Regions from separate parts of the Pseudomonas monsensis genome, predicted to be linked through region 4. Evidence: riboswitches for the same ligand, from Rfam matches in the RefSeq annotation. Region 4 holds a riboswitch; each other region holds the start of a gene.

Region 1 (7,344 bases), 970 kb from region 4:
AGTAGACCCAGACTTTACAAGGTGAAGTTAAAGTCTTACTTGAAGTTTGTCGTATAGCCGCTAGAATCCTGTATCTATATTGATGGCAAACCGCCTGCGTGCTCCGCAGGCGGTTTTGTTTTCTGTCCATCCGGCAGAGAAAGCCGCAGCCAGATCAGGATGTTCTGCTTATGACGATGTCGGCCCGCCTTGCTTTGATCTTCTGCGCAGCGCTGCTCAGCGCCTGCGCCAGTCGCACACCACCGCCCGCGCCTGTGGTGCGCGCCCCGGTAGTGTTCGGACCCTCCCAGTCATTCTCGCCCGCTGCTGAAGACGTGCTGTTTCGCGCCCTGGGCCTGGTTGGCACGCCTTATCGCTGGGGCGGCAATACACCAGACTCCGGGTTTGATTGCAGTGGTCTGATCGGTTTCGTCTACCGTGATGCGGCGGGTATCAGCTTGCCGCGTTCCACGCGAGAGATGATCGTGATGCAGGCGCCGAATGTCGGCAGGGACGGCTTGCAGACCGGTGACCTGATCTTCTTTGCCACCAATGGCGGTTCGCAGGTCAGTCATGCGGGGATTTATGTCGGGGAAGGGCGCTTCGTGCATGCGCCGGCAACCGGCGGTACGGTGAAGCTGGACAGCCTGTCGAAGGCGTATTGGCAGAAAGCGTATCTGAGTGCCAAGCGCGTGTTGCAACCTGAGCACCTGGCGCGTAACCCTTAGTTCAATGACTCACCCTCCAATGCAGGAGTGAGCCTGCTCGCGATAGCGGTCAATCAACAGTGATGTTGAAGATGACGCTGTCATCGCGAGCAGGCTCACTCCTGCAGTTGTTTTGGTTCAGGCAAAAGTTATTTGGCGGACGATACTCGCCACACTTTGTTGCCCACATCATCGGCCACCAGCAAGTCCCCTTGCTGGTCGATCACCACGCCCACCGGGCGACCTAGCGCATTCTCATCCTTGTCGAGGAAACCGGTCAGCACATCCACCGGTGTTCCGTTCGGTTTGCCTGCGCTGAACGGGACAAAAATCACTTTATAGCCACTGTGCGGCTTGCGGTTCCATGAGCCGTGCTGCCCAATGAACGCGCCTTCCTTGAACTGCGCCGGCAGGCTATTGCCCTCGGCGAACGTCAGACCCAGCGAAGCGGTGTGCGGGCCTACGGCATAGTCCGGGGCGATGGCCTTGGCCACCAGATCAAGGTTTTGCGGTTTCACGCGCTCATCCACATGCTGCCCGTAATAGCTGAATGGCCAGCCATAGAAACCACCGTCCTTGACCGAAGTGATGTAGTCCGGCACCAGGTCGCTACCGATTTCGTCACGCTCGTTGACTGCCGTCCACAGTGCGCCCGTGGTGGGTTCCCAGGCCAGGCCGTTGGGGTTGCGGATGCCCGAGGCGAAGATCCGGTGATTGCCAGTGGCGCGATCCACCTCCCAGATCGCTGCGCGTCCTTCTTCTTTATCCAGACCGTTTTCGCCGACGTTGCTGTTCGAGCCGACGGTGACGTACAGCTTGCTGCCGTCCTTGCTGGCGATGACGTTTTTGGTCCAGTGGTGATTCAGCGTGCCGCCCGGAAGATCGGTGACCTTGATCGGCTGCGTCTTGATCTCGGTCGCGCCGGGTTCGTAGTGAAAGCGCAGCAGGCGATCGGTGTCGGCGACATACAGGTCATTGCCCACCAGTGTCATGCCGAACGGCGAGTTGAGGTTTTGCAAAAATACTGTGCGGGTCTCCGCTACGCCGTCGTGATCGGCATCGCGCAGCAGGGTGATGCGGTTCGGGCTCGGCACGCCGGCACCGGCCTTGCCCATGACTTTTTTCATGACCCAGCCACGAATGCCGCTGCTGTCGTCCGGTTTCGGCGGCGCGTTGGTTTCCGCTACCAGCACGTCACCGTTGGGTAGTACGTAGAGCCAGCGCGGATGATCGAGGCCTTCGGCAAACGCGGCCACTTGGGTGCCGGCCGCAGCGGTTGGTTTGCCGCCGGCGGGCCAGCCGACTGCCGGAGCGATGTTCACTGTCGGGATCAGGGTCTTGTTCGGTTCGGGCAGTTTCGGTGACGGGCCGGTGCCGTCGGAGACTTGCAGGCTGGAGGATTCACCGCAGGCGGTGAGCCCTCCGGCGAGGGCGATGACGAAAGCGAGTCGGGTTTTGCGCATTACTGATCTTCCCTATGAATGCATTCCTAATCATAGAGGAGCTGACGCGCCCGATGGTTCAACCGCTTAGCCACGGGCCTCTTTGAACAGCACGGCGATGCCCGGGTGATAGTTGCCGGCTTCGCTGCGCAGTTTTCGGTAGGCGTAAGGGAAGTACCAGGCGACCGCGCAGGTGTGTTCCTTTTGCAGATCGTCGACCATGTCCTGCAATTCTTCAGGGCTGGCGCTGTGCTGGGCCTTTTGCGGGGCGACGAACAGGCAGCCAAGCCGCAGATCACTGGCGTAGCTGATGCGTTTGGCGTCGCTGGTAATGTCCTGCAGGGCCTGGGTCAGGTTGAGGTTGTTGACCCGTGGCCAGCGCTGCGTGGCCTGAATGAAGGCGCGGTCGTCAGTCCCGGCGATAAACAGATCGGCGCGGGCGTTGCGCTCGCCATCCTCGTTCTGTTTGCGGGTGGGTGTCTGGCCGAGGGTCACCAGCTCGGCCATCCAGGCTGCCGCCGAGAGCAATCCGAGATTAGCGTTCTCGTCATGCCAGTAAGGCGTGTCGCTGTCGCCGCGCACGGCGTTGTAACGGTCGATACAGTCAAACCAGCGTTCAAGCACCGGGCGCAGGAATTCCAGGCGCGGGTTGCTGATGATCATGCCTTGCATCGTCATCATCCTTATTGTTGTGATGGGCTTTTCCGAGAAAAGCATGGCTCTTTGATATCACTTGTATCAGTGTGGCACAAGATTGGCGTCAGATAATTGATCGACGGCAGTTATTCGACCGATGTCCCCCTCTTTAATTGACGCTCCACCCCCAACCCTCTAACCTTCGCGGCTTGTTTCAGGTGCTCTGTGACACCCCGTCGACAGAGTGAAACAGGGAAGCCGGTGAGGGTTGTCTTCGCGCGAAGAGCCACCACAATCCCGGCGCTGCCCCCGCAACGGTAAATGAGTAAAAGCTGCGCCTTGAGCCACTGCCTCGACAGAAGCGGGAAGGCGCGCAGCCAGGCGCATCGCCGCTCATGAGCCCGGAGACCGGCCTGATCCATCCAGCGGCATCACGGTGGGCGATGCCAGGCTTTTTGCCGTCTATTCTTGTGCCTGCCCGCCGTTATTCAGCCTCAACGGAGAGCTCCCCCATGACTGATTCCCCCGAGCGTGATGAACGCCATCTGGCGCGCATGCAGCGCAAAAAAGCCGTGATCGACGAGCGCATCGCCAACTCGCCCGATGAGTGCGGTCTGGTGCTGGTGCTGACCGGCAACGGCAAAGGCAAAAGCAGTTCGGCGTTCGGCATGCTTGCCCGCGCGATGGGCCACGGCATGCAGTGCGGCGTGGTGCAGTTCATCAAGGGCCGTAACAGCACCGGCGAGGAACTGTTTTTCCGCCGCTTCCCGGAGCAAGTGCGCTTTCATGTGATGGGCGAGGGCTTCACCTGGGAAACCCAGGATCGTCAGCGCGATATCGCCGCCGCCGAAGCGGCGTGGGAAGTGTCCCGCGAACTGTTGCGCGATCCGTCGATCGGCCTGGTGGTGCTGGATGAATTGAACATCGCCCTCAAGCACGGCTACCTTGACCTCGATCGGGTACTCAGCGACTTGCAGGCGCGTCCGCCGATGCAGCACGTGGTCGTCACCGGTCGCGCAGCCAAGCCGGAAATGATCGAGATGGGTGACACCGTCACCGAAATGGGCATGCTCAAACATGCCTTCCAGGCCGGCATCAAAGCGCAGAAAGGCGTCGAACTTTGAATCAGCCACGTCACTGCCCGGCGGTGTTGATCGCCGCGCCGGCCTCCGGTCAGGGCAAGACTACCGTCACCGCTGCGCTGGCGCGTTTGCATCGCAATCAGGGGCGCAAGGTACGCGTCTTCAAATGCGGCCCGGACTTTCTCGATCCGATGATTCTCGAGCGCGCCAGTGGTGCGCCGGTGTATCAACTGGACATGTGGATGGTCGGCGAGCAGGACAGTCGGCGTTTGCTGTGGGAAGCGGCCGCCGAGGCCGATCTGATCCTGATCGAAGGTGTGATGGGCCTGTTCGACGGCACGCCATCAAGCGCCGATCTGGCGCGGCATTTTGGCGTGCCGGTACTTGGCGTGATCGACGGCACCGCGATGGCGCAGACTTTCGGTGCGTTGGCGCTGGGCCTGGCGAAGTATCAACCGGATCTACCGTTCGCCGGCGTGCTGGCCAACCGCGTCGGCACCTTGCGTCACGCGCAATTGCTCGAAGGCAGCCTCACGGAAGGCCTGCGCTGGTACGGTGCATTGTCCCGCGAAACCGGAATCGAGTTGCCGAGCCGGCACCTCGGTCTGGTGCAGGCCAGTGAGCTCAATGACCTGGATCTGCGTCTCGACGCGGCCGCCGAAGCATTGGCCAGCAGTTGCGAGGTAGCGCTGCCACCGGCCGTGGAATTTGCCGCGCCTGAAGTCATCACTGCCGAACCATTGCTCGAAGGCGTGCGCATTGCCGTCGCCCGCGACGAAGCCTTTGCCTTTATCTACGGCGCCAGCCTCGACCTGTTGCGGGCGATGGGCGCCGAGTTGAGGTTCTTCTCGCCGATCCGCGACACGCAATTGCCCGAGGCCGACAGCCTGTATCTGCCTGGCGGTTACCCGGAACTGCACCACGCGGCGCTGTCGCAAAACACCGCAATGCTCGACGCGATACGCGCGCACCATGCGGCCGGCAAGCCGTTGCTCGCCGAATGTGGCGGCATGCTCTATCTGCTTGATTCGTTGACCGATGTCGAAGGCCGCCGTGCCGAACTGCTCGGGCTGCTGCGCGGTGATGCGGTGATGCAAAAACGTCTGGCGGCACTGGCGCTGCAAGCGGTGGACCTGCCGGAAGGTTCGTTGCGCGGCCACACCTATCATCATTCGCTGACCACCACTGAGCTGACACCGATTGCCCGTGGCTTGAGCCCGAATGGCGGACGCGGGGCCGAGGCGGTTTATCGCGAGGGGCGGATGACGGCTTCGTATGTGCACTTTTATTTTCCGTCGAATCCTGCTGCGATTGCCGCATTGTTTGCGCCAGATCGTGACGCCGCCTTCGCGAGCAAGCTCGCTCCCACAGGGGATCGCGTTTCTTGAGCAAGCACCCCGTCCAATGTGGGAGCGAGCTTGCTCGCGAAGAGGCCATGACCGACAACGCATTTACCGAGGCCGAGCGCCAAGCCGTCTATCGAGCCATCGCCGAACGCCGCGACATGCGTCACTTTGCCGGCGGCACGGTCGAACCGGAGCTGTTGCGCCGTCTGCTCGAAGCCGCGCATCAGGCGCCGAGCGTCGGTCTGATGCAGCCGTGGCGCTTCATCCGCATCAGTGATCGCACCTTGCGCGGGCAGATCCAGAACCTCGTGGAAGAAGAACGCATCCGCACTGCCGAAGCCCTTGGCGAGCGCAGCGATGAGTTCATGAAGCTCAAGGTCGAAGGCATCAACGACTGCGCCGAGGTGTTGGTCGCGGCGCTGATGGATGATCGCGAAAAACATATTTTCGGTCGCCGCACGTTGCCGGAAATGGACATGGCCTCGTTGTCCTGTGCGATCCAGAACCTGTGGCTGGCCGCTCGCGCCGAAGGCCTGGGCATGGGCTGGGTGTCGCTGTTCGAACCGCAGGCGCTGGCCGATCTGCTGCAACTGCCGGCCGGGGCCAAGCCGCTGGCGGTGTTGTGTCTGGGGCCGGTCAAGGCATTTTATCCGGCACCAATGCTGGTCCTCGAAGGGTGGGCGCAGGCGCGTCCGCTGAATGAGTTGCTGTTTGAAAATTTTTGGGGAGTGAGTCAATGAGTGTGGCGTTGTTGAGTGTCGCCGCCGTGGCGCTGGATGCGCTGCTGGGTGAACCGAAACGCTGGCATCCGCTGGTGGCGTTCGGCAATTTCGCCGGGCGCATCGAGCAACGTTTCAATGCGGGCGGGCGCGGCTGGCGCAGCCATGGGGTCACCGCGTGGGTGATCGCCGTGCTGCCGCTGACGCTGCTCGCCACCGCGTTTTCCTGGGCGCCGTACGTGGGCTGGATCGTCGAGATTCTCGCGCTGTATTGCGCCCTCGGCATGCGCAGTCTTGGCGAACACGTCGAGCCCGTAGCCAAAGCCCTGCGCAGCGATGATCTGGAAGAGGCGCGCAAGCGCGTCGGCTATCTGGTCAGCCGCCAGACCTGTGAACTGGACAGCACCGCCGTCGCTCGCGCCGCCACCGAATCGGTGCTGGAAAACGGCAGCGACGCGGTGTTCGCCGCGCTGTTCTGGTTTATCGTTGCCGGTGCGCCGGGCGTGGTGCTCTATCGTTTGAGCAATACGCTCGACGCGATGTGGGGCTATCGCAACGAACGCTTCGAGCGCTTCGGTTGGGCAGCGGCGAAAATCGACGACGTCCTCAACTACATTCCTGCGCGTCTGGTGGCGTTGACCTACGCGTTGCTCGGCAATACCCGACTGGCCTGGAAGTGCTGGCGTAGCCAGGCGCCCAAGTGGGACAGCCCCAACGCTGGCCCGGTCATGGCGGCCGGCGCTGGTGCTCTGGGCGTGGAGCTGGGCGGCCCGGCGATCTACCACGGCGAACTGCACGAGCGTCCACAACTCGGTGAGGGTGTGCCGGCCGATGCCGATTCCATTGATCGCGGCTGGCAATTGGTCCAGCGCGGGGTATGGTTATGGCTGCTGATTCTCTGCGTGGGGGCTGAATTCTATGCTTGAGCACGGTGGCCGGCTGCGCAAGGCTGCACTCGATTACGGTATCGCCGAGGCCGACTGGCTTGATCTGTCCAGCGGTCTGGCGCCGTGGCCGTTTCCGGTCCCGGCGATTCCGCTGCGCGCCTGGGCGCGCCTGCCGGAAACCGATGACGGTCTGGAGCAGGCCGCGTGCGACTACTATGGCGCACCGCAGGTATTGCCGGTGGCCGGTTCGCAGATGGCCATCCAGTTGTTGCCGCGTTTGCGCCGCGCCGGCAAGGTCGGTGTGTTGTCGCCGTGTTATGCCGAACACGCCGAAGCGTGGCGGCGCAGCGGCTATATCGTGCGCGAAGTGCTGGAACAGGAAGTCGAGTTTTTTCTCGACAGCCTCGATGTGCTGGTGGTGGTCAATCCGAACAATCCGACCGGCCTGAGCCTGACCCCGGCGCGTCTGCTCGACTGGCACGCGCGGCTCGCCCAGCGTGGCGGCTGGCTGGTGGTCGATGAGGCGTTCATGGACAACACGCCGCA
Region 2 (7,344 bases), 760 kb from region 4:
AGAAATGCACGGACAGGCTCAGGTTGTCCGGGTCGTTGATGGCGGCCATGTATTCCTTGACACTGATTTCGCCCACGCACGGCCGGGCGCCGGGCTGTGACGTGTAACCCTGAGCCATCTTCGCGGCCAGCGCCACGGCGGCGCAGCTGGGGATTTCCGGGCCTTTGTCGTTGAGCGCGGTCAGTTGCGCGGTCATGCTCAGTGGCTGGCCATCAACGCCGAGGCCTTGCATGTCGATGTACATCGCGCTTTTACCATCGCCGAAGCGTTCGAAGCGGGTGCCCAACCGATGCAGTCTCGCCGCCCACACCCCTGGGTCGCGAACCAGGCCGATTTTCAGCGCCTGCGCCAGCAGCGCATTGGCGATGCCGCCGAGCTTGAGTCCGGCGCCGGCCTGAAAACGCAGGGTGTGTGCGCCATAGCGGCTGGCGAAAATATCCATGTCCGGCACATCGACATTGGCCAGCAGGCGCCGTCCCAGCTGCGGCATTTTGCGCAGGGTCAGATCCTGCCATCCCGGCACTTCATGGACTTCGCCGTTGCGCAACTGCCTGATCGGTTTACCCGCGTACGCCAGCACACCCTCGACCGTCGACAGGCCGGGCATTTTCGCCGAAGAAGAAATGCCATGTTCGATCGAGTCGATGCGCGAAAAGCGCTGGCGCTGCTCGTCGATGATCGCCGAAGACAGCGTCGGCACCGAACTGCAGCCGCTGAGAATCGCCACACCGGCTTCCTTAGCGCGGGCGTCGAGCACGTCAATGCCGTTGACGAAGGTACGGCAGTCGGCCAGGTCGCAGTAGTTCACGCCAGCGGCAATGCAACTTTGCGCCACGGCATACGACTGTCCCTGAAACGGGCCGCCGGTGTGCACCACCAGTTGAATGTTCAGCGCAGTCAATGCGGCCTGGAATTCGCTGCCCATCGCATCGCCGCACCAGCCTTCGCAGGCTGTGTGCGCCCGACTGTTCAGCTCATCGACCTTGCGCTGCAACTTGCGCGGATCGCGGCCCGAGAGCAGCAACGCCACATCGGGCATCAGCGCCAGATGCCTGCACACGATACTGCCGAAATTTCCGTAGCCCCCGACCACCATCACCCTGAACGGCATGCAATTCTTCCCTAATCGTTTCGCGTGCAAAGTGCGAAGGATATAGGGCCCGGCGTCGGCAAGCCATGCCGGTTACCTGGAGCCTGCGCTGCTTCAATGGCCAACGGGCGCTACAAGGATGCCAAAGGGAACAGCGCGATCAGCTCGAGACTTGCTCAAGAAAGATCAGTTGCAACGGTTCTTCCAGCAGGTCGTCCGCCGTGGCGGCAAAGCGCTGGAAGTAAGGCATCGCAAAATGCGCATCCAGCGCCGCCTGATGCATGAAGGCCTCGCGCATGTAGAACGTGCCGCGCTGGTCGCGCAGTTCAAACAACACATAGTCGAGGTTGCCCGGTTCCGCGCGGGTCGGCTCGACCAGTGCCAGCAGCCCCTCTTTCAGCGCCTGCTCCTGGCCAGGCCGGGCCTTGAGCACGGCGATCGACACCAGCATTTCAGTGGACGTGGTCATCATTATTTCTCCAGATTCAAGGCTGAGTGATCAGCGAGTCGGTGCCGGCGCCGCGTCGATTTTCAGACGCATCAGGCTATAGGGTTTTTGCCGTTGATCCTGCCCGCCACGGAAGCCGGCCTGGCGGTGCAACTGGTTGGCGATGAAATACAGATAGCCGTCGGGACCGATCGACAGGGTGTCGGGCCAAAGCAGGCGCGGGTCGTGGACAAGGGTTTGCCACTGGCCGTCCGGCAGGCGTTTGCGGATCGCGTTGTGTTCGTAGTCACCGGCATAGACCGCCCCGGCGGCATCGGCTTCCATGCCATCGGACGCGCCCTTCTCGCCCAGGTCCTGCACGGCAGCGGCCAGTTGCTGTTCGCTGACGCTGGCGTCACGCAACAGCGCGGTGGCAACCGAGTACAGATGGCGGCTGGACAGCGGCGTGAAGTACAGGGTCTTGCCGTCCGCCGACAGCGCAATGCCGTCCGACGCCACGCCCAACGGTGTGCGCTTGCCGTCCGCGCCCGCGACGGTCAGCGGCAGACCTTCGACCATCGGCACGAAATCCGGGTCGACCGATGTTGCCGGCACTCCGCTCAACCGGCGCTGGGCGCGGCCAGTGGCGATGTCCATGACGATGATTGCACCCGGGCCACGCAGCGACGAGTCGGTGACGTACACCGTGCCTTCGGCCCCGGTGCGGAAGTCGAAGCGCATGTCGTTGACGTAGGTGCTCGGCAACATGACGTTGTCCGGAAACACCAGGCGTTTGACGATGCGGTTGTTGGCCAGATCCACCGCCAGCAGTTTCGCGCCTCTGGCTTTCGGTTCGGCAAACCCTGGCGCGGCGGTGTCAAGCAGCCAGACCCGGCCCTGCCCGTCGGCGACCACGCTTTGCACGCTGATCAAGCCATCGCTCGGGTCGCGCGGATTCTCCTGATTGATCGCCGTGTTCGGGTACGCAACCACCTTGCCGTCGCGGATTTCGCCGACGGTGAACGGCACGTCGTCGCCCCAACGCGGGAAGTTGACAAAGATTCGCCCGGTTTCGCTGACCGTCACGCCGGTGGGCATGGCGTCGTAGAACGCGTGGACTTGTTCAAGCGTGCCAAAAGCCCTGTCGGCCGGCGTATTCAGCGGCAACGGGATAGCGCTGATGGCGTGGGCCAAAGGCATGCTCAAAGTCGAGGCAATGGCCAACATCGCGGGCAGTTTGTTCATGCGCATCATGTGTTCCTCGCTGGGCCGTCATGGCCCGTTCGAATATTCAGAATCCTTCAAGCACCATCTTGCCCCGGGCCTTGCCGCTTTCGACCAAGGCATGAGCGCGGCGCATGTTGGCCGCATTGATCGCCCCGAAGTGCTGGCCCACGGTGGTTTGCAATACGCCCTGGTCAATCAGCCCCGCGACCCGGTTGAGCAAATGATGTTGGTTGATCATGTCGTCGGTTTCGTACAGCGAACGGGTAAACATCAGTTCCCAGTGCAGCGACAACGATTTGCGCTTGAGCGGCATGACGTCGAGGCTGTCGGGATCGTCAATCACCGCCAGACGCCCCTGCGGACGCAGCACTTCGATCAATTGCGCAAAGTGCTGCGTGGTGTGCGTCAGGCTGGCGACGTAATCGACCTCGGCCACGCCCAGCGCCTGCAGTTGCGCGAGCATCGGCTGGCTATGATCAATGACGTGATGGGCGCCCAGCTGGCGCACCCAGTCAGCAGTTTCCGGGCGCGAAGCGGTGCCAATGACGGTGAGCCCGGTCAAACGCCGCGCAAGTTGCACCAACATTGAACCGACGCCACCCGCTGCGCCGGTGATCAGCAGGCTTTGGCCCTGCCCCGCGCCCTCGGCGACACCGAGCCGATCGAACAGCAATTCCCAGGCGGTAATCGAGGTCAATGGCAACGCTGCAGCATCGGCGGCACTCAACGAGCGCGGCTTGTGCCCGACAATCCGCTCGTCCACCAGATGCCGTTCGCTGTAGCTGCCGGTGCGGGCAATCGAGCCGGCATAGAACACTTCATCGCCGGGCTGAAACAGCGTCACGTCGGCGCCGATTGCACGGACAACACCGACGGCGTCCCAGCCAAGGATTTTCGGTTCCTTGGTGAAAGTGCCGGCGCGGACTTTGGTATCGACCGGGTTGACCGCCACTGCGCGCACTTCCACCAGCAGGTCTCGCGGGCCAGGCGTGGGCTCGGGGATGTCGGTGTCCTGCAACGATTGCGGATCTTCGATGGGCAAGGCGTGTTGGGTAAAGGTGATGGCTTTCATGGGATCTCTGATTCTGAAGGGCTGTGGCAGTCACTGGCCGCCATCTTCGGCTTCCCTCGGGCAAAGAAAAACCGGCAGAATGCGCCAACACTTTCACTGCAGGCGTGAAAATGATCCGCATCGACGATCTCGGTTTATTCACCCGCAGCGCCGCGCTGGGCAGTTTTACCGCTGCTGCGCTGGAGGCTGATTTACTGCCCGGCCAGGTCGCTGCCGCGATCAAGCGGCTGGAACGCGAACTGGATGTGCGCCTGTTCGCCCGCACCACCCGCAGCCTGCGCCTGACCGCCGAAGGCGAGCAGTACTTGCCCACCGCCCACGCGGTGCTCGAAGCCCTCAAGCAGGGCGAGGACAATTTGCGGGGGGAAAACGCCACCCTGCGCGGCGTGTTGCAAGTCACTGCGCCGTCGGATCTGGGACGCAATATCCTGCTGCCGTGGCTGACGCAGTTCCGCCGCCAGCACCCGGAGCTGACCTTGCGATTGGTGCTGTCGGATCAGATGGTCGATCTGTTTCGCGACCCGGTGGACGTGGCGATTCGTTATGGCGCCAACGTGGATGCCAACTACGTAGCGCTGCCGCTGGCACCGTGGAACCGGCGGGTGCTGGTCGCTTCGCCTGAATACGTGCAACGCCACGGCCAGCCGCAGACCCCGGATGAACTGCTGGATCATCAGTGCCTGCTCTATTTGCAGACTGGCCGGGTCTACGACAAGTGGAACCTGGGCAATCAGACCGTGCAAGTCTCGGGACCGCTGTTCAGCGACGACGCCGACGTGGTGCGGCGCTGGGCGCTGGACGGCGAAGGGATCGCCTACAAATCCTGGCTGGATGTCAGCGCCGACATCGCGTCAGGTCGCCTGCTTGTATTGCTGCCGGAGCAACCCGGCGAGACCTCGCCGTTGAGCCTGGTATGCCCGCATCGCAAGCAGATCACCCCGGCCGTGTCACAGCTCTATACGTGGCTGAGCAGCCAGTTTGCGGCGCTGAAACCGATGTGAGCAGAAGTCCCGTCAGAAGTTGACGAACGCTGTTGCGAGTGTTCAGATGCGGGCCTGTTTCAGGTGCCCCCTGCCGCCGTGCTTGGGGTGAAACGGGAAACCGGTACGTTCATTGCGAACAAGTCCGGTGCTGCCCCCGCAACGGTAGGCGCGTGATGCTTTCGACAGACCACTGTGGCCAGACGGCCATGGGAAGGTGAAAGCCTCGATACGCGCGAGCCCGGAGACCGGCCTGAAATGCGTTTGGCAAAATCCTGCGGTGGGCGGGCATGGGCCGGTATTGGCTGTGCGCGATGCCTTCTCCTGCATGCTCTTCTGCGAAGATCCTTTTCGAGAAGACAATGATTCGACCTTTCAACACTTCTGCACCAACCCTGCTGTTCGGCTGCCTGCTCAGCCCTTTGCTGCTGGCCGACGACACGCCACTGCAACTCGATCAGCAAATCGTTTCCGCGCCGTCAGTGGAATCCACCACCGTCGCCGACATGGCGCAGTACGGCAGCAAAATCGAGAGGGTTTCCCGCGAACAAATCGAACGTGCCGGCCCCGGCGCCGATGTCAGCCGTGTCCTGCAGATGTTCATTCCCGGCCTGTACGTGGCGCCGAAAAACGGCCCGTTCGACTACGGCACCTATTCGTTGCTCGGCGGCCGTAACGACGACACGCTGATCCTGCTCGACGGTGTGCGCCTGAACAATCGTCTGTACGGCGGCCTGTACCTGGACACCCTACCGGCCAACGCCATCGAACGCATCGAAGTGCTCAAGGGCGGGCAAAGCCTGCTGTTCGGCACCCAGGCGGTCTCGGGGGTGATTAACATCGTCACCCGCAGCCCGCAATCGCGCAAAGCCGCCGGCGAAGTGAATCTGGGCGTGGACAGCTTTGGCGGCACGACCGAAGACGTCCGGGTCGAAAACATCTTCAGCAACGGTTTCGGCGAACTGGGTTTGCTCGCCTATGCCAGCCACAACGTCTCCGACGGTTACCAGCCGTACCGCAACCGCGACATGAAGAACGTCAGCGAGAAAAACCGTGCCTACGAAGTCACCACCTTCGGCGGCAAGGCGATTCAATCGTTCGCCGATGACGCGCGGCTGGAACTGTTCTATCAGTACGCCGACGCCAACCTCGATTTCGCCCGCCCGCTGAACAACCACAACACCACCAACGACCGTGTGCAGCAGATCGCCACGGCGACCTTCGAACAGACCGTCAACGAGCGCGTGAGCTACTTCGTCAAAGGCCACATCAACGACTGGGACACCCGCTACACCCGCGTCAACAACGTGGATGGCGGCGGTACCAAGGTCATCAACCACAACGACTACTGGGGCTTCACCGATTGGGGCGTACAGGCCGAAGGCAAGGCGCTATTGCCCGGCGGTCATGTGCTGGTGTTCGGCACCGACAACCAGTGGTTCAAGGGTCAGGACGATGTGCTGGTGATCGACAACGACAAGGCCGAAGCCCACGCGATCTACACGCAGTTGCGCCCGCAGATCGCCGCCCTGCCCGACTGGCACCCGAGCCTCGGCATTCGTCACGAAGCCATGAGCGGCGGCGATGGCGCCACGGTCGGCATGCTCACCTCGCTGTACGACCTCAACGATAACTGGGCCGTGCGCGGTCAGTACGGCAGCGCCTACAAACTGCCGAATGCCGAGCAGTTGTTCGTCAACGAGCCGGGCGACGAGATCGGCAACCGCAACCTCAAGCCGGAGAAAAGCCGCAACGCCGAACTCGGTGTCGACTACCAGGGCTTTCTGCTCGAGCGCGAATTCAGCGCCAGCGTCAGCCTGTTCAAACGCAAGATCGACGACCTGATCACCCTCGACGGCATGCAGTGGGTCAACGGTGAGGGGCAGATCCGCATGCGCGGTTTCGAGGCCGACGCGAAACTGGCGCTCACCCAGCGATGGAGCCTGCAAGCGGACCTGACGCGCAATCTCACCGAGTCGCGCAGCGGCGTGAGCATCAACGACATCCCGGGGTTCTTCGCCCGCTCAAGGGTGGGTTATGAGTCGGAAAATCGTATGTGGGGGGCCGGGGGCGCGATCCGCTACATACGCGATATCAAGAGTTCGAAGCAGGTGCAGTACGGCAACTATTCGGTGGTCGATGCCGATGCTTATCGCTACCTCGACCACGCCCATCAGCACCGTGTAAGCCTGCTGATGGAAAACCTGTTCGACCGCGATTACGTCACCAGCCGTTCGAACAATGTCGATAATCTCGGCCGGCCGTTCACCTCTGAAATTCGCTACACGTACCGCTTCTGATGAGTGAAATCACCAAGGTCGACGGCGTCGATACTCATCCGGACTGGTCGCAAGTGCCCGATCACGCGCGCCATGTGTTCCTCTGCACCGGCCCGCGCTGTACTCAGCGCGGCGCCTTGCAGTTATGGAAAACCCTGCGCCGGCATCTGCTCGCACACGATCGCATCGAGACACCGGGCGGCGTGTTACTGACCCGCACTCATTGCCAGTTTCCGTGCAATCTCGGGCCGATCGTGACGGTGTATCCG
Region 3 (7,344 bases), 150 kb from region 4:
TGTCGGTGTTGGTCATGGTGATCGCCGCCGCCCTGCGCCGGCGCAACGAAATCAGCGCCTGAGCGCCCAGGAGTACGACATGAGTGCCGTGATCAAAGACGCATCCCAGCAGAACGACAAACCCCTGGTCAGCCTGCGTAACCTGAACAAGCACTACGGTGACTTTGCCGCCGTGGACAACATCTCGCTGGACATCAAGGACGGCGAGTTCCTGACCTTTCTCGGCTCCAGCGGCTCGGGCAAAAGCACCACGCTGTCGATGCTCGCCGGTTTCGAAACACCGAGCAGTGGCGAGATCCTGGTCAACGGTCAGTCGCTGGTCAACGTGCCGCCGCACAAGCGCGACATCGGCATGGTGTTCCAGCGCTATTCGCTGTTCCCGCATCTGTCGGTGCGCGACAACATCGCCTTCCCGCTGGCGATCCGCAAACTCGCCGCCGCCGAACGTGACAAGCGTGTCGACGCGATGCTCAAACTGGTGCAACTGGAACAGTTCGCCCATCGCCGCCCTTCGCAACTGTCTGGCGGCCAGCAGCAACGGGTCGCCATCGCCCGGGCGCTGGTTTACGAGCCACGCATCCTGTTGATGGACGAACCGCTCGGTGCACTGGACAAAAAACTGCGTGAGGATTTGCAGGATGAACTGCGTCAGCTGCATCGGCGCCTGGGCATCACCATCGTCTACGTGACCCACGATCAGGAAGAAGCCATGCGTTTGTCGCAACGCATCGCGATTTTCAGTCACGGCAAGATTGTCGGGCTGGGCAGCGGTTATGACCTGTATCAGAACCCGCCGAATGCGTTTGTCGCGTCGTTTCTCGGTAATTCGAACTTCCTCAAGCTCAAGGCGCAAGGCAATGCAGCAGCGAGTTTTGAGGGGCAATCGTTGTCGATTCGACTGACAACCGGGTTGCACACGGATCAGGATGTGTTGCTGATGGTGCGGCCGGAGAAAGCCTTGGCACTGAGCGTGCAGCAGGCGAGCGATGAGCCGCTGCCGGCGGGCTGGAACGAAGTGTCAGCGAAGGTCGTGGAAGTGCTGTTCCTCGGGGAGAGCCAGACTTGCAGCGTGGTCACTTCGGGCGGGACGTCGATGACGGTGAAAGCGTTATCGGCGGCGGGCATGCCGCTCAAGGCTGGCGACCCGGTGCGGGTGCGCTGGGCCACCGCTGATGCCTGCGTCTACACCGAATGGACCGAAAGTGACCTGAACAAAGCGGCCGGCGCCCACTGATAGCGTGTTGCCTGTGGGATTTACCCCCTCACCTGATCTGGCTTAATGATTCTGGACACCCTTAAAGGGCGGTAATCTACGCCCAGCGAAGAGGTGGCATTTGACTAGACGATATTTTTCGACAGATTTCAAACGGGATGCGGCTTGCCTGGTTTTGGATAAAGACTATTCGGTGAGTGAAGCCTGCGAAGCAATGGGCGTCGGACCTACAGCACTGCGTCGCTGGGTTGAGCAGTTGCGAGCTGAGCGCAACGGTAAGACGCCTGAGAAGTCCAAGGCCATGACTCCTGACCAACAACGCATCCAAGAACTGGAAGCAAAAATCCGACGGATTGAGCGAGAGAAGGAAATCTTAAAAAAGGCTACGGCTCTCTTGATGTCGGATTCCCTCGATCAGTAAGGCTGGTCGAGGAATTAAGCGAGCAATATCCAAGATCCGAGTTGTGTGGCGTGTTTGGTATCAACCGCAGCAGTTATTACGAGCGTCTGAAACAGCGGACAAAAGTGGATGCCGAGCGCGAGCGCCTCAAGATCAAGGCTGCTGAATTACATAAGCAAAGTCGCGGTTCAATGGGCGCGCGCAGCCTGTCAAAGGCGTTGTGTAACGAAAAGGAGTCGGTAGGTCGTTACATGGCTCGTAGCCTGATGCTCGAGATCGGATTGAAGAGCCAGCAACGACGCAGACATCGTTACAAACCTAGCGGCGCAGAGGCTCAATACGCCCCCAATCATTTGGAGCGTAAATTCAACGTTGAGGCGCCCAATCAAGTGTGGTGTGGCGATGTGACTTACATTTGGGCCGGTACTTACTGGGTTTATCTGGCTGCGGTACTAGACCTGCATGCCCGACGCGTCGTCGGTTGGGCGATATCCAGAAGTCCCGATTCGGCTCTGACCTGTAAAGCGTTGAGGATGGCTTTCGAGTCGCGAGGACGCCCTGAAAACTTGATGTTCCATTCGGATCAGGGTTGTCATTACAGCAGCAAAATGTTCCGAGAAACGCTGTCGGAGATGCGAATAAAACAAAGCATGAGTCGACGAGGAAACTGCTGGGATAACGCTCCGATGGAACGTTTCTTTGGCAGTTTGAAATCTGAATGGATACCCAAGGTCGGTTATCGAAACGAAGATGAAGCCAGTAGCGATGTGCTGCGCTACCTGACCCACTATTACAATCGGATCAGGCTACACAGTCACAACGGCTACCGAACTCCGGTAGACATGGAAGCCCTGGCGGCATGAAAAGGGATAAAACCCTATAACTGTGTCCAGGATCGTTTGACCAGATCAACCCCAGCCCTCCCCCCCAGGGGGGGGCGAGGGGGAAAGGGAGCCGATCTCCGTGCTGTTCAAAATCCGGGTTCGACTCGGTATCCCAAGTCGGCGTCCCTCGAAAGAACACCTCAATCAGTCCCTCTCCCTCAGGGAGAGGGAGCCAATCTTCATGCTGTTCAAACCTGAGTTCGACGCAGCACTCTCAGGTCGGCGTAACTTGTCCAAACAACCCGGTCAGTCCCCTCTCCCTCCGGGAGAGGGCCAGGGTGAGGGAAACAGTCGACGCGGTATCAGACGATGGCGCGGTAGCCTTCAATCTCATCCGGCCACGCCGTGAGGATTTCAAACCCCGTCTCCGTCACCGCCACCATGTGCTCCCACTGCGCCGACAACGAGCCATCCTTGGTCAGCACGGTCCAGCCATCTGGCATGTTCTTCACATGGCGCTTGCCGGCATTGAGCATCGGCTCTACGGTAAAAATCATCCCCGCCTTAAGCTTCATGCCCTGATTGGGAAAACCGTAATGCAGAATCTGCGGCTCATCGTGATAGACCTTGCCGATCCCGTGGCCGCAGTACTCGCGCACCACGCTGAAGCCTTCCCTCTCCGCCAGACTCTGAATCGCATGGCCGATATCGCCCAATGTGGCGCCCGGCTTGACCACCCGAATACCCGCGCACATGGCCTCGTAGGTGGTGTTGATCAGGTGCTGCGCCTCAGGCGTCGCCTCGCCGACCACGTACATGCGGCTGGTATCACCGAACCAGCCGTCCTTGATCACCGCGATGTCGAGGTTGACGATGTCGCCATTCTGCAACGGCGTACCCGAGGGAATACCGTGGCACACCACGTCGTTGACCGAAGCGCAGACGGTTTTCGGGAAACCGTGATAACCGACGTTGGCCGGAACCGCTTTCTGCACATTGACGATGTAGTCGTTGCACAGCCGATCCAGTTCGTCGGTGGTCACACCGGCCTTTACATGCGGCACCAGCATCGCCAGTACTTCAGCGGCGAGTTGACCGGCGGCGCGTGATTGCGCGATCTCGGCGGGCGTGTTGATCTTGATCTGGTTTCTCATGCGCTGACGGCTTCCTGAGTCAGTTGTTGCAGATCCAGCCCGCCGTTCTGTTCGGCGCGAATCAGCAAGCGGCAAATGGCGCTGTGGTCGAGGTTGGGGTGCAGCTCGGCGAGCATGCCGATGCGCATCCAGTGCTCGGCCTGCGCGTTGATCGAGCGGCTGAGTGCATTGCTGGAGATGCGCAGGTTCTCGTGCATGTCCTCAGAAATCTTTACGATGCCCATATATGAATCCGATACGTTGTGTATATGGATCGTATATTAGCCAAGCCTTACGCGAAATTGCAAACGCACACAATCTGCAGGACGTAGCGCGGCAAATCGCAGGCAAAAAAAAGCTGCCAAAAGAGGCAGCAAAAACTTTAAGAACACGCGATGTATTGGGCTCAGCATAGACGCCGGATAATGACAGTGTCATGACAGACACACATTCATTGAACCGCCCCGCTGCCGTCATCAGGATGTCATCAACTTCACGGCAGAATCCTCGCAAACCGTCTTGAGCCTTGAGACGGACGTTTTGCAAGGACTCCCATGAAAGAAGACGCCTCGCTGTTTGCCGCCATCGACCTGGGTTCGAATGCATTTCGCATGATGATCGGCCAGTCGGTCCGCAGCCGCAAAGGCTTCATGATTCAGGAGGTGAAAACCTTGCGCGAACCGGTGCGCCTGGCCGAGGGGTTTGACGGTGGCGCGCTGGACACCCTGGCGCTGGATCGCGGCTGGCAGGCGTTGGCGCGGTTCGGCAAAAAGCTGCGGGGGTTCGAAGCGGGTCGGGTGCGTGCGGTGGCCACCAGCGCCGTGCGCGAAGCCGACAATGCACAACTGTTTCTCGCCAGCGCCGAGCGGCATCTGGGCTTTGACATCGACGTCATTTCCGGACATGAAGAGGCTCGGCTGGTGTATGCCGGCGTGGCGCATGCACTGCCGACTGCTGACGACATGCGTCTGGTGGTCGATATCGGTGGCGGTTCCACCGAACTGATCCTCGGCCAAGGCTCGCAACCGTTGCTGACTGAAAGCATTGCCATCGGCAGCGGCACGCTGGGCGCGCGCTATTTTCCCGATGGGCGCATTACCCCCGGTGCCTTGCAAGAAGCCGAGCGCGTCGCCATCCTGCAATTTGAAAAAGTCGCCCGCCGCTATCGCGCGCAAGGCTGGCAGCAAACCATTGGCTCATCCGGCACCGCGCGCATGCTCGCCAAGGTGCTCAAGGCCAATCGCCTGAACGACTTCGGCCACGACGGCATTACCTACGGTGGGCTGTTGCGCCTGTCGTTACTGCTGCTGAAAGTGAAGAACGTCCAGCAACTGAAACTCGCCGGCCTGCAAGCGCACCGCCAGAGCATTCTGCCCGGTGGCCTGGTGTTGATGCTGGCGGCGTTCAAGGTGTTCGGCATTTCGCAGATGGTGCCGTCCGAACCCGGCCTGCGCCTGGGCGTACTGCACGGTTTGATGAGCAAGCATTAATTCCCCTCCGGCAGATTCGTCTCCCCTAAAGCGGCTCGATCGACTACCATGCCGCCGCCGGTTTCCATACGGAATTAATAGGGAATCCGAGGTGCGTCAGCGCATCGTTCGGAACTGCCCCCGCAACTGTAGGTGCTGAGCCTGCTCCACGACTGCCACTGGGTGAACCCGGGAAGGCCGGAGCACGGGCGATGACGCATCAGTCAGGAGACCTGCCGGCACAGTGACTACTAACCGGCGGGGTGTCCGGGAAGGACATCGTGCCGTGCGCGTCTTCGTTTGATCAGCAGCCTTGCGCTGTTGCCATGACTGCGTTCGCTGGTGTGTTTCCAGACCGTACTCTCCCCGCCTTGCGTACGGTTCCCCTGGAGACTGCCCATGCTGCTGCCCCGCGTTGCCATCCTGCTCACCGGCCTGAGTCTTTGCGCGCTCGCCCATGCAGCGCCGACGACCTATCCACTGACCGTCGAGAACTGCGGCAGCACCCTGACCTTCCAGCACGCCCCCACGCGCACCGTCACCATCGGCCAGGCTGGCACCGAAATGCTTTACGCCCTGGGCCTGGGCGACAAAGTGGTCGGCACCTCGCTGTGGTTCAACGACGTGCTGGCCACGTACAAGGCGCAGAACGACAAGATCGAACGCCTGGCCGATAACGAGCCGAGTTTCGAAGCGGTGATCGGCAAGCGCCCGGAACTGGTCGCCGTGGAGCTGGAATGGATGGTCGGCCCACAAGGTGCGGTGGGCACGCGCGAGCAGTTTCACGAGCTGAAGATTCCGACGTACCTGCTGCCCTCCGATTGCGAAGCCAAGGACAACCTCGTCGGCGCCGACGGTACCCGGCTGGCGCCGTTTCGCATCGACACGATTTACAAGAGCGTGAGCCAACTGGCGCAAATCTTCGATGTGCAGGACCGCGGCCAGCAGCTCAATGAACAACTCAAGGCCAGCCTCGCCCGATCAGTCGCCACGGCTCAGGGCAAACAATTGAAAGACGCAAGTGCCGTGGTCTGGTTCTCCAGTGCGCAGATGGACATCGAGCCCTTCGTGGCCGGACACAAAGGCATTCCCGATTTCATGCTGAGTACCCTCGGCGTGCGCAACGTGGTGCAATCCGATGAAGAGTGGCCGACGGTCGGCTGGGAAACCATCGCCAAGGCCAACCCGACCTTCATCGTCATCGCACGCATGGATCGCCGGCGCTTCCCCGCTGACGACTATCAGAAGAAACTCGCCTTCCTGCGCAGCGACCCGGTGACCCGCAACATGGACGCGGTGAAAAACAACCGCATCATCATTCTCGACGCCCTGGCCATGCAGGCCAGCCTGCGCACGTTCGATGGCATCGAGCAACTGGCCACGGCCCTCAACGGCTATGACCTGTCGCAATGAATAAAAGCCTGATCCGCGCACTACTGGCCCTGACGACACTGTTGATCGCCGTGCTCGCGGGGGTCGCCATCGGAGAGACGTCGATTGCTCCGGACGTGGTGCTAAAAGTGCTGGCCAACAAGCTGTGGACCGCCGGGCATGCGCTCGACCCGATCGACGAAGGCATTGTCTGGAACTACCGCCTGACCCGCGCCCTGGTCGCCGCCGCGTGCGGTGCCGGTCTGGCGACGTGCGGGGTGATTTTGCAGTCGCTGCTGCGCAATCCGCTGGCCGATCCCTATTTGCTCGGCATCTCCGCCGGGGCCTCGACCGGCGCGGTGATGGTGGCGCTGCTCGGGATTGGCGCCGGGGCGATTTCGCTGTCCGCCGGAGCTTTTGCCGGCGCGGTAACGGCGTTCGTGCTGGTCATTCTGCTGGCCCGTGTCAGCGGTTCGGCCAACGGCACCGGGCAGATCATTCTCGCGGGGATCGCCGGCTCGCAGCTGTTCAATGCGCTCACCGCGTTTCTGATTACCCGTTCGGCGAGTTCCGAGCAGGCGCGCGGCATCATGTTCTGGCTGCTCGGTAATCTCGGCGGCGTGCGCTGGCCGTCGGTGTGGCTGGCGGTGCCGGTGGCCCTGTTCGGCTTGCTGGTGTGCCTGTGGCATCGGCGCGCGCTGGATGCATTTACCTTTGGCGCGGATTCGGCGGCGTCCCTCGGCATACCGGTGCGGCGGGTGCAGATTGTGCTGATCGGTTGCGCGGCGCTGGTAACGGCGGTGATGGTGTCGATTGTCGGTTCGATCGGTTTTGTCGGCCTGGTGATTCCCCATGCGGCGCGTCTGTTGCTCGGCACCGGGCATGCCCGTCTGCTGCCGGCCAGCGCATTGGGGGGCGCGGTGTTTCTGATTGC
Region 4 (7,344 bases):
TATTTCGACCTGATCCGCAACGGCGCCGAGCAGAACTTCCTGCGTCTGATGCCGGCCGATTCCCGTGAGGACTACCTCGACGATTGGTACCAGAGCAGCGGTCAGTTCAAGATGTGGCTCGATTATGAGGCGATCGACGACGACAAGCCGACCGGGCTGAAACTCGCAGGGAAAGACCCCAAATATGACTTCGCCATGCAGTTGCTGGCGCGTTACGGCGATCTCAATGCGCGGCCTGATCCGATCAACCGGTGCGACGGCGCGTATTGCTCGCGGCCGAATATCGACCCGGCGCTGCAGAATGCCGAACAGGCCCTCAGTCGCCTGACATCGCGCCCGGCTGCCGGCTTGAAGGTGATCGAACAACTGCCGGAAGCAACGATGTTGCGCATCGAGACCGCCAGCGGCAAGCGCGAGGTCTACAGCCTGCTGCGCAATCGCGCACACAGCAACGTGGCGTTCCTGTTGGGCGAGTCGCTGCGCTATCAGCCGGGGCTCGACACCTTGACCATTTATCCTGGGGTACTCAGCAGTTATCCGAACTTCATGTTCAATATTCCGGCCGATCAGGTACCCGCGTTTGTTGACGCCATGGAGCATGCCAAGGACGCCGACCGCTTCGAGAAAATCGTCGAACGCTGGGGTATTCGTCGCAGTCATCCGCAATTCTGGTTCTATTTTCACGACCTGAGTCAGTACATGCACGAAACCGAGCCGGTGGAAGAGGGCGTACTGGACATGAACCGCTACGAGAATCTTTGATCGTTTGAGTGCGACCTACTGTCCCAATACCTGGCGACACCGCGAAACTATTGTAGGAGTGAGCCTGCTCGCGATCGCGGTGTGTCAGGCGCATCACATGTTGATCGGGCTGACGCCATCGCGAGCAGGCTCACTCCTACAAGGTATCGGCGGTGGTTTCGAGCGATCTGGTCAGGAGCGGTCAATGTTGATTTCAGTGCAAGCCCTGCGTGCACTTGCCGCCTGGACGGTGGTTTGCCACCACTTCATGCAGATTTTCTTCGACTTCAAGGCACGTGGGCCGCTGGGGCAGTTGTTCATCGACAAAGGCGCGGTGGGGGTCGATATCTTCTTCGTCATCAGCGGCCTGGTGATTTTCCTCTCCACTGAGGGCAAGTCGCTGCCGCCGACGCGGTTTCTGCTGTACCGGCTGTTTCGCATCGTCCCGGCGTATTGGCTGTACACGTTGCTGATGGCGTTGCTGGTGGTGTTCGCTCAGCCGCTGTTGCCGGATCAGTCGCTGGACTGGAACCATCTGCTCCTGTCGCTGCTCTTCATCCCGACCGAAAATCCCGGTGGCTACGGCATTTATCCAACGCTCAATGTCGGCTGGACGCTCAATTACGAAATGCTCTTCTACGTGCTGTTCGCCTGGGCTCTGCTGTTTCGCCTGGAAGTGCGGCTGCTGGTGGTCGCGGCGTTGCTGTTCGCGGTCAGTCAGGCGTGGACCGGGTTTGGCTGGATCAGCGCGTTCTATCGCTCGGATATCGTCTATGAGTTTTTGCTGGGGATCGCCATCGGCATGCTCTACCGCCGTGGCTGGATCGGTGCCGGCCTGTGGCTGCCGTTGCTGGGAATCGGCGCGGCGTTGCTGGCCATTTATCACCTCGCGCCGGCGCCAAGGCTATTGAACTGGGGCGTGCCGAGCGCGGTGCTGGTGCTGTCGTGCATGGCGCTGGAGCGTTATGTCGAGCGCAGCCGAGTGCTCAAGCTGCTCGGCGACTGCTCCTATTCGGTGTACCTGATGCATGTGCTGGTGCTGTCGGCCGGTGGTTTCCTCGCGCAGCGCTACGGCATCAACCCGTATTTGATGTTTGGCGTCTGTGTGCTGGCCATCGGCGTCGGTTCGTGGCTGAGCTACGAATGGGTGGAAAAACGCAGTTATCGCTGGCTCAAGGCGCGAGTGGACGACGAGCCGGTCGAGAATCTTTCCCGACAAAAATACTAGGACTTTGTCCGGCGCAACGATTGGCGTAAACTGCGCCCAAGCCTGCGAGGAGTTTCCATGACCGCTATTACCATTACCGACGCCGCCCACGATTACCTGGCTGATCTGCTGTCCAAGCAGAACACCCCGGGTATCGGCATCCGCGTCTTCATCACCCAGCCTGGCACCCAGTACGCCGAAACCTGCATTGCCTATTGCAAGCCGGGCGAAGAAAAACCCGAAGACACCGCGCTGGGGCTGAAAAGCTTCACCGCTTACATTGATTCGTTCAGCGAAGCGTTTCTCGACGACGCCGTTGTCGACTACGCCACCGACCGTATGGGCGGCCAGCTGACCATCAAGGCGCCGAACGCCAAAGTGCCGATGGTCAACGCCGACAGTCCGGTCAACGAGCGGATCAACTACTACCTGCAGACCGAAATCAACCCGGGGCTGGCCAGCCACGGCGGTCAGGTCAGCCTGATCGATGTGGTTGAGGATGGCATTGCCGTGCTGCAGTTTGGCGGCGGTTGCCAGGGCTGCGGCCAGGCGGACGTCACCCTCAAGGAAGGCATCGAGCGCACCTTGCTTGAGCGCATTCCCGAGCTGAAAGGTGTTCGCGACGTGACCGACCACACGCAGAAAGAAAACGCCTACTACTAAGTAAGGTGTTCACTGCGGACATGAAAAACGGCGCCCCGTGAGCGCCGTTTTTTTATGCACTTGATTAATGAGTGCCTGTTTACTGTGTGGTGAGGGGATTTATCCCCGATGGGTTGCGAAGCAGCCCCAGAAAAGGAACTGCTGCGCAGTTCATCGGGGATAAATCCCCTCGCCACAGGTTGTACCCAATCCCATATGATTCAGGGCCTGTACAGGTGCGCATGCCCCGCGCGATACAACGATGACTCGCTAAACACCTCACTGCCCAACACCCGTCCAACCAGAATCAGCGCCGTACGCCGAAACCCTTTGGCTGCAACCTTCCCGGCAATATCCGCCAGCGTCCCCACCACCCAGTCCTGATCCGGCCACGTCGCCCGGTGAATCACCGCAATCGGGCAATCCGCGCCGTAGTGCGGCAGCAACTCCACGAGGATTTTCTCCAGATGATTGACCCCCAGATGAATCGCCATGGTCGCGCCATGCTGCGCCAGACTGGCGAGTTCTTCGCCCGCCGGCATCGCGGTTTTATCGGCATAACGGGTCAGAATCACGCTCTGCGACACATCCGGCAGAGTCAGTTCGGCGCCTAACAACGCCGCACACGCCGCTGTTGCCGTCACGCCGGGGATGATCTCGAACGGAATGTTCAGCTCACGCAGATGGCGAATTTGCTCGCCGATCGCGCCGTACAGGCTCGGATCGCCCGAATGTACGCGCGCCACATCCTGACCGTTGGCATGGGCGACCTTGATCAATTCAATGATCTGCTCCAGATGCAATTCGGCGCTGTTGACCACGGTCTCGGCCTGATGCCCCTCCAGCACCGCCGCCGGGACCAGCGAGCCTGCATAGATGATCACCGGGCAGCGACGGATCAGCCGCTGGCCTTTGACGGTGATCAATTCCGGGTCGCCGGGGCCGGCGCCGATGAAGTAGACGGTCATCGTGGAATCCTTTGAAAACAGCCGCAGCAACCCTTCAGATGAAGATTGCTCATGATCGAGGGCGGGGATTATCGGGGGTTTACGCAGCGCCGGCCAAGGCCAACGTCGCCTGGGCGTATTTTTGACGGGAAATCAGCAGCTTTGCCGGGGCCTGAATCAGTTGTTCGGCCAGGGCCAGGGCGGCACTTTCCGCCACGCCGTAACAACCGGTTCGCTCGTAGGCGATCTGCGAGTGGTGACTGAGCCGTTGCTGATAACCGGCCAGTTCTGCGCTGCTGAAGTACAGCAACGGCAGAGCCAGTTGTGCGGCAAGTTCCTGCAAACCCGGTTCATCACGCTTGAGGTCGATACTGGCCAGGGCCTTGACTGCCTCAAGTTCAATGCGATGGGCCTGCAAGGCCTGATCGAGTAACGCGCGCAGCGTGCTGGCCGGGCAGCCACGCTGGCAGCCCAGGCCGACCACAAAGGTCGACGCTGCGCGGTCATTCATCATGCGTGGTAGTGACCATCGCTTTTGCGGCGGAACAACCACGCGCTGATCAGGCCCAGGGCCAGCCAGAACGCCACGTTGGTCAACTGCGAAGCGATTTTGAACTGGGCTTCAAGTGCTTCAGGGGCGAGCATGGAATGCACTTCCGGTTGTGGCGCGCCAATCACATGTGGCACCGCAAGGATCGCTACCCCGAGGATCTTCATCACCCATGGACGGCTGAAGGCGATCAGCGCGAGGCCGACGGCCGTGGACGCGGCGGTACCGATCCACCACAGCTGCCGCGAGGCCAGATCGGCGGCAGCGGTGCCCGGCAATTCAGGCGGCAGGCCCAGCGTCGGGGCGAGGACGAAGGTGGCGTAACCAGCCAGGCCCCAGAGCAGGCCTTGCGAGGTTTTGGTCGGTGCACGCAGGGTGTACAGACCGGCGAGCATCAGCGCGAAACCGACCGCCACCACCAGATTGCCACCGGTGGTCGAGGCCACACGCTGCCAGCCGTCTTCCGGCTCCCAGGCTTCGGCATCGTGGGTGTGCGCCGCGGTGCCGGCAGCGTGTTCGTGGACCGCAACAACCGGTTCGGCTTTTTCAAAGGTTTCAGCCTGCAGAATCAGTGGCGAAACCCAGAAGCTCTGCAGCAGCGTCAGGAGCAGGGCGGCCAGCAGCCCGGTAAAACCTGCGGTTTGCGCAATACGCTTGATCATGTCGGCAGGTCTCAGTGGCACGGGAACGCGGCGCTGTGGCGGGTATCGTGAGCGGCGTTGTGCACCGCTTCGATGTGCGAAAAACCGGCGAAGTAGACGAGGCCGGCACCGAGGATCGAGGCGAAGAACGCCGCGATCAGGCGTTGGCTCAGTGTGGCGGTGCTGGCGATTTTGTCTGTGTTGCTGGCGGTGCTGCTGATGATCGACATGGCGCTTCCCTCTGGAGTGTCAGCGGGTGAATAGAGCGCATGAAAACCCTGCGAGTCAGGCACGCAGAGGTTCGAACAGCGCCCGCCCACCGCGGGTTGTCAGGTTCAGCGACGCAAATGCGCGCTGTGTGTTGCGGGCCGGTCTCCGGGCTCACGAGGGGTTGGCGTCAGGCCGACCTGCAAGCGTCACCTTCCCATGCCGCAGGGACACAGTGGATCTGACGCTTCGCTCGCTTACCGTTGCGGGGGCAGCACCGGACTGACATGGCTTTGAGTAAAGCACATGATTCACCGGTTTCCCGTTTCACCCTGTGAAGGGCACCCGTAACAAGTTGTGTAGGAGAGCATGTGGGGGGGAATTTAGTCAATTGAATGGGCATAACCGTTGCTGCGGGTGTTGTTGATTGGGCTCCCGCCCTTACGGTGGGTCACTTTTTCCAGACGCCGGAATGCCGGCCCAGCGAAAAATAACCAAAAAGGCTGCCCCCGGCGTCAGTCTGCAAGAGCCTGGTCGGCTTTCAGGCCGCTATCGCTGGCAAGCCAGCTCCCACAGGGGTTGAGTGCATTCTGTTAGGGATTGGTCGGCTGGCTGGCCGTCATCGCTGGCAAGCCAGTTCCCACAAAAAAACAAAGGCAGCCCACAGCCCACAGCCCTTGCTTCTCACCACTCAACACAATGAGCGTTAGCTCGAGTACCGCTTTTGATCTCAGCGCCCGTCGGCAGGCTGAGTGGAGGGATTTAGCCGGGGGTGGGAGCGTAGCGACCGTTTGGCGCAGCCAAACACATCGAGAGGAGGTGCAGCGAAGCAAACCGGAGGCGATGCCCCCCGGATAGATCCCGGAGCGAAGGGACCCGAGCCTAGGCGAGGGCCGAACGTCAGGGTAAAGCCTTTTTGGTTACTTTTTCGGCGTCTGGAAAAAGTGACCCGCCGTAAGGGCGGAACCCTAATCAGCAACACCCGCAGAAACGGATACGCCCCCAATCCAAACATTGACCCATCCCCACACCATGCGTAGCCTTGCGCTTTCGAGGTTCTTCGGCACATGCCGAAGCTAAGAAGGGAACGCGGTCAAAGCCGCGGCTGCCCCCGCAACTGTGAACGGTGAAGTTCGCTGCCACGCCACTGCCAGCTCGATCAAAGAGCCAGCGGGAAGGCGCAGCGAATGCCAGGCCAAGCCTGAACGCCGTCAGCCAGGAGACCTGCCTCGTCACAGATTCTCACTACAACCGGGCGGGGTGATCCGGTGGCGAACGCTTCCGGCGCGCATGCGCGTTGCCGGTTCTCGTCCCGTATGCCCGCCGCTTTGCCAAAGGGCATACCGATGAAAACACTGGCCAAACTCCCCGTCACCATCGTTACCGGCTTCCTCGGTTCGGGCAAAACCACGCTGCTGCGGCATATGCTCGACAACGCCCAGGGCCGTCGTATCGCGGTGATCGTCAACGAGTTTGGCGAGTTGGGCATCGACGGCGAAATCCTCAAGCAATGCACCATCGGTTGCACCGAAGAAGAAGCCACCGGCCGGGTCTACGAACTGGCCAATGGCTGCCTGTGCTGCACCGTTCAGGAAGAGTTCTTCCCGGTGATGCGCGAACTGGTGGCCCGTCGCGGCGATCTCGACCATATCCTCATCGAAACTTCCGGGCTGGCCCTGCCAAAACCGCTGGTGCAGGCTTTCCAGTGGCCGGAAATCCGCAGCGCCTGCACTGTTGATGCGGTGATCACCGTGGTCGACAGCCCGGCCGTGGCCGCCGGCACTTTCGCTGCGTTCCCGGATCAAGTCGATGCCCAGCGCAAACTCGATCCGAACCTCGATCATGAATCGCCGCTGCACGAACTGTTCGCCGATCAACTGGCCAGCGCTGACCTCGTCATTCTGAACAAAGCCGACCAGACCAGCCCTGAAGATCTGGCGCGTGTACGCGCTGAAGTCGCCGAAGAACTGCCGCCGGCGGTGAAAATCATCGAAGCGAGCAACGGTCGTCTGCCGCTGGACGTGCTGATCGGCCTCGGCGCCGGTTCCGAAGAACACATCGACAGCCGCCACAGCCATCATGATCACCACCATGGTGAAGGCGATGACGACCACGATGACCATGATCACGACGCCTTCGATTCGATCTCCATCGAACTGCCGCAAGCCGACGAAAGCCTGCTGCTCGACGCACTGACGCAACTGGTGGTCAAGCACGGCATCCTGCGTGTCAAAGGTTTCGCCGCCATTCCGAATAAGCCAATGCGCCTGCTGATTCAAGGCGTGGGCACGCGTTTCGACAAGCATTTCGACCGTCAGTGGGGCGCCGATGAAGCGCGCGTCACCCGTCTGGTGCTGATCGGTCAGGAACTCGACGCCGCACAACTCGAAGCGCAACTGCGCGCCGCGC

What was found. Region 4 has a riboswitch for cobalamin ahead of HV782_RS13410 (CbtB domain-containing protein). Riboswitches for the same ligand answer to the same signal wherever they lie in the genome.
Region 1: it holds a riboswitch for cobalamin, as region 4 does, so the genes downstream of both, cobO (cob(I)yrinic acid a,c-diamide adenosyltransferase) here and HV782_RS13410 (CbtB domain-containing protein) in region 4, are expected to answer to the same signal.
Region 2: it holds a riboswitch for cobalamin, as region 4 does, so the genes downstream of both, HV782_RS16920 (TonB-dependent receptor plug domain-containing protein) here and HV782_RS13410 (CbtB domain-containing protein) in region 4, are expected to answer to the same signal.
Region 3: it holds a riboswitch for cobalamin, as region 4 does, so the genes downstream of both, HV782_RS12815 (ABC transporter substrate-binding protein) here and HV782_RS13410 (CbtB domain-containing protein) in region 4, are expected to answer to the same signal.

Annotation. Positions count from the first base shown of each region.
Region 1 is NZ_CP077087.1:2,102,497-2,109,840, forward strand. Features, by position in the region: gene HV782_RS09210 (C40 family peptidase) at 171-707, shown strand; gene HV782_RS09215 (PQQ-dependent sugar dehydrogenase) at 836-2,149, opposite strand; gene HV782_RS09220 (hypothetical protein) at 2,216-2,800, opposite strand; cobalamin riboswitch at 2,964-3,195, shown strand; gene cobO (cob(I)yrinic acid a,c-diamide adenosyltransferase) at 3,277-3,888, shown strand; gene HV782_RS09230 (cobyrinic acid a,c-diamide synthase CobB) at 3,885-5,234, shown strand; gene bluB (5,6-dimethylbenzimidazole synthase) at 5,282-5,932, shown strand; gene cbiB (adenosylcobinamide-phosphate synthase CbiB) at 5,929-6,837, shown strand; gene cobD (threonine-phosphate decarboxylase CobD) at 6,830-7,344, shown strand, end outside.
Region 2 is NZ_CP077087.1:3,835,552-3,842,895, forward strand. Features, by position in the region: gene HV782_RS16895 (saccharopine dehydrogenase family protein) at 1-1,111, opposite strand, end outside; gene HV782_RS16900 (putative quinol monooxygenase) at 1,251-1,559, opposite strand; gene HV782_RS16905 (L-dopachrome tautomerase-related protein) at 1,590-2,768, opposite strand; gene HV782_RS16910 (zinc-binding alcohol dehydrogenase family protein) at 2,809-3,816, opposite strand; gene HV782_RS16915 (LysR family transcriptional regulator) at 3,927-4,817, shown strand; cobalamin riboswitch at 4,862-5,067, shown strand; gene HV782_RS16920 (TonB-dependent receptor plug domain-containing protein) at 5,159-7,096, shown strand; gene HV782_RS16925 ((2Fe-2S) ferredoxin domain-containing protein) at 7,096-7,344, shown strand, end outside.
Region 3 is NZ_CP077087.1:2,919,405-2,926,748, reverse strand. Features, by position in the region: gene HV782_RS12845 (ABC transporter permease) at 1-62, shown strand, start outside; gene HV782_RS12840 (ABC transporter ATP-binding protein) at 80-1,234, shown strand; one part of gene HV782_RS12835 (IS3 family transposase) at 1,335-1,596, shown strand; one part of gene HV782_RS12835 (IS3 family transposase) at 1,596-2,476, shown strand; gene map (type I methionyl aminopeptidase) at 2,800-3,591, opposite strand; gene HV782_RS12825 (ParD-like family protein) at 3,588-3,815, opposite strand; gene HV782_RS12820 (Ppx/GppA family phosphatase) at 4,125-5,060, shown strand; cobalamin riboswitch at 5,102-5,294, shown strand; gene HV782_RS12815 (ABC transporter substrate-binding protein) at 5,439-6,452, shown strand; gene HV782_RS12810 (FecCD family ABC transporter permease) at 6,461-7,344, shown strand, end outside.
Region 4 is NZ_CP077087.1:3,073,061-3,080,404, forward strand. Features, by position in the region: gene HV782_RS13380 (fatty acid cis/trans isomerase) at 1-762, shown strand, start outside; gene HV782_RS13385 (acyltransferase family protein) at 947-1,969, shown strand; gene nfuA (Fe-S biogenesis protein NfuA) at 2,027-2,611, shown strand; gene cobM (precorrin-4 C(11)-methyltransferase) at 2,812-3,558, opposite strand; gene HV782_RS13400 (cobalamin biosynthesis protein) at 3,638-4,051, opposite strand; gene HV782_RS13405 (CbtA family protein) at 4,048-4,749, opposite strand; gene HV782_RS13410 (CbtB domain-containing protein) at 4,761-4,958, opposite strand; cobalamin riboswitch at 5,078-5,299, opposite strand; cobalamin riboswitch at 5,972-6,181, shown strand; gene cobW (cobalamin biosynthesis protein CobW) at 6,282-7,344, shown strand, end outside.